2 regions of the Endozoicomonas sp. 4G genome follow, and region 1 is predicted to be linked to the other one. Evidence: predicted binding sites of a transcription regulator. Region 1 holds the regulator's gene; the other holds the start of a gene.
What was found. The regulator LexA, encoded in region 1, represses DNA repair genes until DNA is damaged. The targets are predictions, from matches to a motif close to TACTGTNTANNTANACAGTA.

Region 1 (4,361 bases):
AAAAATAACACACCGGCAACACCGGGGTGCAGGAGTAACTCCCGCTCTTCAGGCTGAAGAGCCTGACCTTCAAGGTCGATTATTAAAACGCCATTATTTTTTCCATTGTTCTGATCACGCGTATTCATACTTTCATTGCTCTCCTGACCCAAAAACCGGTAAGACTATTCCGGAAGAATATCAATAGTAGTTCCCGGCAGAACCCGGTCAAATAAATCTATCATGTCGTGACCGTGCATCCGCACACAGCCTCTTGATCCCGGCTCGCCCATCACGGCAGTATCGGGTGAGCCGTGAATATAGATATATCGCCGCATAGTATCGACATTTCCCAAACGGTTATAACCGGGTTCCAGGCCACTTAACCAGAGAATTCTGGTTAAGATCCAGTCCCGTCGATCAGGATATTGCTGTTTTAGTTCGGGAGAATAAATCTCCCCTGTGAATCGCCTGCCAACAAACACAGCATGGACAGGCAGACCCTCGCCGATTTTAGCGCGAATAACATGGCGTCCAAGAGGAGTCTGCCAGCTACCCTCCTGCTGCCCCGTTCCCTTACTCGCAGTTGATACAGAATAACAGGCTGTCACCTTTCCCTCTTGCATCAGCTCCAGGGTTTGTGAGGCAATTCGAACATTAATATGCACAGATCAATCCCGTGTTGGCTGGTTTATCGGCCCTTGTCGTAAGTAGCATGAGCTCGTAGGCCAGCAGCCATAAATGGCACCATTCTTCTCATGATCTTCTCAAGGTTGTCATCAATGGCAAAGTCTCTGCTGGCGATGGCGAGGAGTGCATCAGCACCGGACATTGAGAAGATAGCAGAGCCAAGGATAAAGTAGGTGCGCCAGAATTTATCGGCAGTGGGCAGGTCAGGACAGGCCCTGAACAGCAACTCAAAGTATCGGCTGAAGACGGTTCCATAAGTTTCAGTCAGATAACGCTTCAAGTGCCCCTGGTTCTGAGTGAAGGCCAGCCCCATGAGTTTCATAAAAATAGAAATATCATCGGGTCTTCTGGGTTTCACAGCGAGAATATGGTCGACCAGTATCTCAAGCACCGCTTCAAGGTCGGGTTGTTCACTCTGGTCTGACCACTCATCCAGCGTAGTATTCAAACCCTCCATGAAAGGAGCCAGGAAACGGGCGAAGACCGCTTGTATCAAAGCTTTTTTAGAGCCGAAATGATAGTTCACGGCAGCCAGGTTCACGCCTGCCTGACTGGTTATTGTTCTTAAAGAGGTTTCTGCGAAGCCATGTTCGGCGAAAAGCAGCTCGGCTGAATCCAGAATTCTATCGATAGTTGAAGGTTGCGCCATGATATAGGGAGTTTTATAAGGATTAATAAACGACCGTTTAAAGCTACGTTTCTAATCCTGCAGTGTCAAGGTTACACTTGCCACGACCATCATACTGTATATAATCACAGATACTGTATAAAAAAACAGATCGCACTCTTATGAATAAGCTCACTAAACGACAATCTGAAATACTGGACCTGATCAAATCTCATACCGCAGAGACAGGTTTCCCACCCACCAGGGCCGAAATTGCCAAAACCTTTGGCTTTCGCTCAGCCAATGCCGCAGAAGAGCATCTCAGGGCACTGGCCCGTAAAGGCGCTATTGAGATGACCCCCGGAACCTCAAGGGGTATCCGAATTCCAGACAGCCAACCAGAAGGGCTTCCTATTGTTGGCCAGGTGGCTGCCGGTAACCCGATCCTTGCCCAGGAACATATAGAGGATCACCTGATGCTCAACCCGGGTTTCTTTAACCCATCCGCTGACTTTCTGTTAAGGGTCAAAGGCATGAGTATGAAAAACATCGGGATTCTTGATGGTGACCTGCTGGCGGTTCACAAGACAGCAGACGTTCGAAATGGTCAGGTTGTCGTGGCCCGGATTGAAGATGAAGTCACCGTCAAAAGATTCGAGAAAAAGAAAAATAAAGTCTTGCTGCATCCGGAAAACGATGAGTTCGAAACCATTGTCGTTGACCTCACACAGGATACGTTCGCGATTGAAGGTTTAAGCGTTGGAGTTATAAGAAATGAAACCCATTATTAATGAGCTTATTCTCTCAGGAAAGCCATGGCAGGCCGAACAACTCCTGAACCCCATGCTCAGTCAACTTTCCAGTGACAGTGAACGTTGGTTAACGCTTATTCTGGCAGACAAATCAGATACCCGAACTCTTCACTGGTTAAAGAGTTGTGACCTGAATCATGACAAGGTGCAAATCTTTAGCTCCAGCAATACTAATCAGACACTGGAGCTTACCCGGAAGGCTCTCGCATCGGGTACCAGCCACACCGTTATCAGTTGGCTGGGAGATCTGGATAAAGGATGGTTAGGTAAACTTGAAAGCGCTGCCCAAAATGGACAGTGCCAGGGGTTGGCTATTCGTAGCAGACAGGTTGCCTGAAACCTGTCCATCAAAATAGAGTTAATGCAGTACTCTGTTTTCAGGGATCTCTTCATCAGCAGGCTGTGGACGAGTCAGTTCAGCCACCTCCTGCATACCCGCATCAAACATGACCTTTGCCACTTGCAGATGCCCGCCTTCGAGAAATTCTATAGCTTCCTCAGAAAACTTCATGGTCAGCAGAGGCTCACCCTCGTCATCACTGCGTCGCAGAACAATCTCGCCCGTTGGAAGCTCCACAATTTCCAAAAACGATGCAGCCATATTTGGTTCCATATAAGTAGCGTGTATGAGGGGGAAATCATGCAGCATTGTGCCCAATGATGCAATAGGCCAAAACATTGTGATCTGTGTTCTTAGGGGATTGTGGGGAGGATTCTGGTGATAGAAGAACGAAAGCTTGTGTACCTGTTGCAAAACAGGCACACAACATTCTTTGATGAACCTTTAATAAATCAGGCTTTTAGCGACAGGGCAAATTCCAGTACTTTTGCACCATTCATAGTGCCGTAATCAATAGGGCTGATGGCTTCAACCGGTATTTCATACTCAGCAGCACGTTGCCTGAGGTCGTTCAACATATATTTAACCTGAGGCCCCAGCAGGACAACATCGTAGCTGGCTACCTGTTCGTCGAAATCGGTAGCGCCAAAGGCTTCAATCTCTACTTCTTTACCCTGACTTTCAGCAGCTTCACGCATTTTCTTTACCAGCATACTGGTAGACATACCTGCAGAACAGCACAGCATGATTTTAGTCATCGCTTTACCTCAACTGGATGCCCCGTCCTGGGGTTCCTTGACTGTTTGAACAATTCGAAAAACAATATATACCAGTGACAAACCAGATGAAACCGGTTTCAGTGTGGATAAATCACAAAATTACTCAGGTGTTGACCTTAATCAATAAAAGACTATGTACTGGTATCCGCTACCGGTAAATATCGATCCATTATCGTTTATTCACCACTCAAGATTAAAATTTCTGAAATGCCCTACCAGCTCTTTAAGAGCAGCAAGAACTGCTCTGCCACTTTCCGGTGTTTTAACACCTCTTGTGGATTCTCCTCTGTCCGAAGCAATCATTATTGAACCGACTTCACTTGAATATGATTGGATATTATCATTTAATATTGAAATACCATCATAAGCCTCAAGTAAATCTGCCAGCCAGCTATCCGACGACTCAAGCTGCTTAAGCTGCTCGAGTTCAGACACACTGCCCTCCTGCTTCTTGTCCACCAGCTTCGAGACTTCTTCCAGAGACAGCAACCGGGTCAGCTGCTTACCGTAAGGAAAAAGAATCTCTGCCAACAGAGAGAAATAGGCATGGCGGGCATGCATCAGAAACGCGTCTCGAAAAGCGTCCTGCTCAAAAGGCTCGGCACTTTCCCAGGCATCCAGTTGTAAACGGGCATAGTGCAGTTTTTTATTGGTATGGGAACGCCATTGCTCAGACATTATCGTTCTCTCAAATAGAAAGACCTCCACGAATCAACGTGAAGGTCTTGTTTTTGACCCGGCCAGATCAGGTTTTTTTGCGCTTTTTGGTGGTTTTCTCTTCCCACTTCCCTTCCTGGAAAGTAGCACTCCACCCCGTCGCCTTACCTTCAGACTCACTCATAACATACTGAGTTTTGGTCTTACGACTGTAGCGGATAATGGCAGGATTGCCTTCAGCATCCTGCCTCGGCGCATCCAGAAGATAATGATATTTCGGATCAATAGCTGCCTGATGAGGAATCAGCTCACTGACCAGGGGAGCACGGGTTTCCCGGTTCTTTGGAAACTGGCTGGCGGCCAGGAAAAGACCCGCAGCACCGTCCCTGAGAATATAGTGATCGTCCACCTTAAGGCACTTAAGCTCAGGCATAGGCACCGGATCCATTTTTGGCGGGGCCGCCTCACCACTCTTCAGCAGCTTACGGGTGTTTTTA
Region 2 (4,361 bases), 680 kb from region 1:
CAGTACTTTGCCATGGGGTTCGCCTCACTGGGCGTGCTTGCCATGCTTTGGCAACAGGGCTCGCTACCCTGGGTCAGTCTGGCAATAGCAGGGCTTTATCCAGTCTATTTCATTATCCGTAAGCCTTTGCAGGTCGACACCCTGCCAGCTCTGTTGTTTGAGCATTTGCTGTTCTTGCCAGCCAGTCTGTTCATACTGATGAGCGATCAGAGCTTTATCCAGAACCTGACCCGCTCCGCCACCCTGTGGTATCTGCTGCCGGGTCTGGGAGTGCTCTGCAGCCTGTCACTGATCTGTTACATCAACGCTTCCAGGAATCTGCCTGTCAGCCTGTTTGGCTTGTTGAGCTACCTGGAGCCTGCTTTGATCTTTGTGGTGGCCATCACTGCCCTGGGGGAAGTCTTCACAGCACAACAGTGGTTCAGCTACAGCTTTATCTGGCTGGCTACCGCAATCATCTGTGTTGACTCGGCCAGAAGGCTCACTCAGAAAATTGCAAATCAGGCAAGCCGGTGAGACACCCCGTGCCTCACCAGCTACTCAATGGCTACTCAATAATACCGGGAGCCATCAGATCATACTTTTCAGAGCCTGACGAATCAGCTCTTCGCTGGTCATGCCTTCCTTGAACAGCTTGCCGATGACCTTGCTGGCTTCCTGGGGCTTGTAACCCAGGGCCACCAGCGCACTGACCGCTTCCTGTTCGTTATCTTTTGCTGCCACAGCCATTTCACCACCGGCAACCAAGGGTTTCCCTTCCAGCAGGGGGGCTGACTGCCAGCGATCCAGCTTGTCTTTCATTTCAACAATCAGCCGCTCGGCGGTTTTTTTACCGACACCCGGTAACTTCACCAGCGTGGCACTGTCACCTTCTTGTACACAGCGCACAAAAGCATCCGCTTCGATACCTGACAACAGAGTCAGCCCAAGCTTGGGACCAACTCCATTAACCTTGATCAAGGTTCTGAACAACTCCCGTTCATCACGACTGCTGAAACCGTACAAAAGCTGAGCGTCTTCCCGCACCACAAAGTGGGTATGTAAAACGACTTCTTGCCCAATCTCCGGCAGTTTGTAAAAAACCGACATCGGAGCTTCCACTTCGTACCCGATACCATGGGCTTCGATCAACAAATGAGGAGGCTGCCTGTCAGCCAGAAGGCCCCGAATTTTTCCAATCATCGTTTTTCCAGATTTTGAATTTTCTGACTATGGGGTCAGAACACCTAACAATACACCGGCGACCACGAACTCCTGAGAATTGTCCCTCTCTAATCACTGAGAGACATTCAATCTGATGGCTCAGAAGTCCGGAGGAGCCCACCCCTTGACAAAACTTCGCACGTTTCTAGGATCACTCTGGCAGATCCTGCCCGAGGCCGGTCTGGCCAGTGAATACCATCCCGCTGTAGCCGGTGGCGCTATTTCTATACCTTTTATTCAGTCACAGAAATTTCTGTTGCAGGAGGACTTTCCAGAGCCCCTGCCAAGTTCACCTGAGCTTGCCAAACCTGCTCGCAGCTTTACCAGTTATATGCAAGGCTATAGCAGCCTCCCCCTGAAAGATCGCGCTCTGGTTGCCCTTCGAAGTGCCTACCTGTGCAATGCCAGACACCTGACCCCGGTGATTGCTCAATGCGCCCTGGACACCGGCCTGCAAGCCAGTGATGTGCAAATGGTTGCTCACGGCCATCTGGCTCCGGGCTGGAACAGCCATCAACGCCTGATACTGAGAACCACCGAAGAACTCTACAAAAAACAGACCATAAGTTCAGCCAACTGGACAGCGCTGGTGAAAATCTATACGCCACAACAAATTCTGGATCTGGTGCTTTGCATCGCGTCCTTCCACCTTTGTGTTTATCCGCATTAGGAACCTGTGAGACGCCGACGTCGGGTACCCGTAGCACCCGCCATTCTGACCAGGCTGGAGCGGGTATGGGAATGACAAAGTGCCACCGCCAGAGCATCGGCAGCATCAGCCTGGGGAGTATCACTCAGGTCAAGAATCGACTTTACCATGTGCTTTACCTGATGCTTATCTGCGGAACCTTTGCCAACCACCGCCTGCTTGACCTGCCGGGCAGAATACTCCGATACCTCAATATGGTGATTAACCACCGCCACAATGGCCGCTGCCCTGGCCTGCCCCAGCTTCAGTGCCGAGTCAGCGTTCCTGGACATAAAGACCTGCTCTATACCCACTGACTGTGGTGAGTAACGTTCAATCAGGGTGCTGATACCGTCATAAATCTGCTGCAATCGCTCTGGCAGGGGCGCTTCCCGGATACGAATACACCCGGACGCCACGTAGTGTGTTTTATTACCTACTTCTTCAATTAATCCATAGCCGGTAATTCTTGATCCCGGATCTATCCCCATCAGGATGGCCATTCAGAATGTATTCTCAAGTCAGGATTTCAGTACCAATGTTTATGCCGAAAGGATACTGTACATCCATACAATATACCAGCGATGGGGCAAGGTATCAGAAACTTACAATTCAAGAACACTGAATTACCAAACTTGCCTGTGAGTAACGATGGAAGCAGCTTAGTATTTCTCCGGCAATACTTTCATGGTGATCCGGAAACGATCAATGTCTGACCTACTAAAAACATTAATAATTATCACTGCTATCACGGCAGTATTGTTTATGCTGCTGGTGGGCTTCAATGTCTGGGCATTCACTGATTTGCCCTCGAGACTGTCAGAGCAAAAACAGCATCAAAAAAGCCCCGACACTTTCGTTATCGAGGCCATTCAAAAGGAAGGAACAACTTAACCCAGCTGCTCCATCACTTCGGCAGAGATATCAGCGTTGGTGTAAACGTTTTGTACATCGTCCAGATCTTCCAGACGATCCACCAGCTTCATGATTTTTTCTGCACCGTCTTTATCCAGTTCCGTCTGGGTGGAAGCGATCATTGCCACTTCACCACCCGCCGGGGTCAGACCCGCAGCTTCAATGGCTTCTTTTACGGCCATGAATTCAGTCCACTCAGTCACCACTTCAATGGAACCATCGTCGTTAGTCACAACGTCTTCAGCACCGGCTTCCAGAGCGGCTTCCATAACCGTGTCTTCATTCAGGCCCGGTTCGAAGAAAATCTGCCCTTTGCGCTCAAACAGATAGGCGACAGAACCGTCAGTACCCAGGTTGCCACCGTGCTTGGAGAAGGCATGACGCACTTCGGCAACGGTACGGTTACGGTTGTCTGTCAGGCATTCCACCAGAACTGCGATACCGCCAACGCCATAACCTTCGTAGGTGACTTCTTCCATATTGGAATCATCATCGCCACCAGCACCCCGGGCAATGGCCCGGTTGATGGTATCACGGGTCATATTGGCACCCAGAGCCTTATCAACCACCTGGCGCAGCTTGGGGTTATCCTCGATATTGCCACCGCCCTGCTTGGCCGCTACCACCAGCTCACGAATGATTTTGGTGAAGACTTTGCCACGCTTGGCGTCCTGTGCCGCCTTACGGTGCTTGATATTGGCCCATTTACTATGACCTGCCATAGAAAATACCCTTTATCTTTTCTTGAACAGGCCGGTAAAACCGGCCTTTAACAATGGATTGATTGGTCGCAGACCTTTTAATTAGTCGCAGACGCTAAAACAGTCGCAGACGCTTGAACAATCAGTGACTGGTTGCAGACGCTGGAGCACGACGAATACGGATGTTCAGATCGCGCAGCTGGGTAGCGTCGACTTCGCCCGGAGCCTGGGTCAGCAGACAGGCTGCCGACTGAGTTTTCGGAAAGGCGATGACATCACGAATGTTATCAGTACCACACAGCAGCATCACCAGACGATCCAGACCAAACGCCAGGCCGCCATGGGGAGGTGCGCCATATTTCAGAGCGTCCAGCAGGAAGCCAAACTTCTCCTGCTGCTCTGCTTCCTCAATCTTCAGGATACGGAATACCGTCTGCTGCATGGCCTGATTGTGTATACGAACAGAACCACCGCCCACTTCGTAACCATTGATCACCATGTCATAAGCACGGGACAGAGCTTCAGCAGGATTCGCCTCAAGCTCTTCAGGTGAAGTGGTTGGCGCTGTGAACGGGTGATGCAGGGCTGTCAGCTCACCGTCGTCTGTTTCTTCAAACATCGGGAAGTCTACAACCCACAGTGGCGCCCACTCTTTTGTGTACAAATTCAGATCAGCACCGATCTTGCAGCGCAATGCACCCAGGGCTTCGTTAACCACCTTCTCTTTGTCGGCACCAAAGAAAACGATGTCGCCATTGCTGGCATCCAGACGCTCCATAATCTTCATGGTGACATCGTCACCCAGGAACTTGATGATCGGAGACTGTAAGCCATTAGCACCGTTTTCGATTTCG

Region 2: a site for LexA is predicted at 2,448-2,467, ahead of ruvC (crossover junction endodeoxyribonuclease RuvC). Genes of this name have one in related genera too.

Annotation. Positions count from the first base shown of each region.
Region 1 covers NZ_CP082909.1:2,200,015-2,204,375, reverse strand. Annotated here, with positions in the region: gene nagZ (beta-N-acetylhexosaminidase) at 1-128, opposite strand, end outside; gene K7B67_RS08525 (L,D-transpeptidase) at 165-647, opposite strand; gene K7B67_RS08520 (TetR/AcrR family transcriptional regulator) at 671-1,318, opposite strand; gene lexA (transcriptional repressor LexA) at 1,459-2,067, shown strand; gene K7B67_RS08510 (SulA-like leucine-rich domain-containing protein) at 2,051-2,425, shown strand; gene K7B67_RS08505 (hypothetical protein) at 2,447-2,689, opposite strand; gene K7B67_RS08500 (PTS sugar transporter subunit IIB) at 2,881-3,186, opposite strand; gene K7B67_RS08495 (DUF6586 family protein) at 3,388-3,885, opposite strand; gene topA (type I DNA topoisomerase) at 3,953-4,361, opposite strand, start outside.
Region 2 covers NZ_CP082909.1:1,517,898-1,522,258, reverse strand. Annotated here, with positions in the region: gene rarD (EamA family transporter RarD) at 1-516, shown strand, start outside; gene ruvA (Holliday junction branch migration protein RuvA) at 571-1,182, opposite strand; gene K7B67_RS05710 (hypothetical protein) at 1,328-1,873, shown strand; gene ruvC (crossover junction endodeoxyribonuclease RuvC) at 1,870-2,394, opposite strand; gene K7B67_RS05700 (hypothetical protein) at 2,600-2,785, shown strand; gene K7B67_RS05695 (YebC/PmpR family DNA-binding transcriptional regulator) at 2,782-3,528, opposite strand; gene aspS (aspartate--tRNA ligase) at 3,650-4,361, opposite strand, start outside.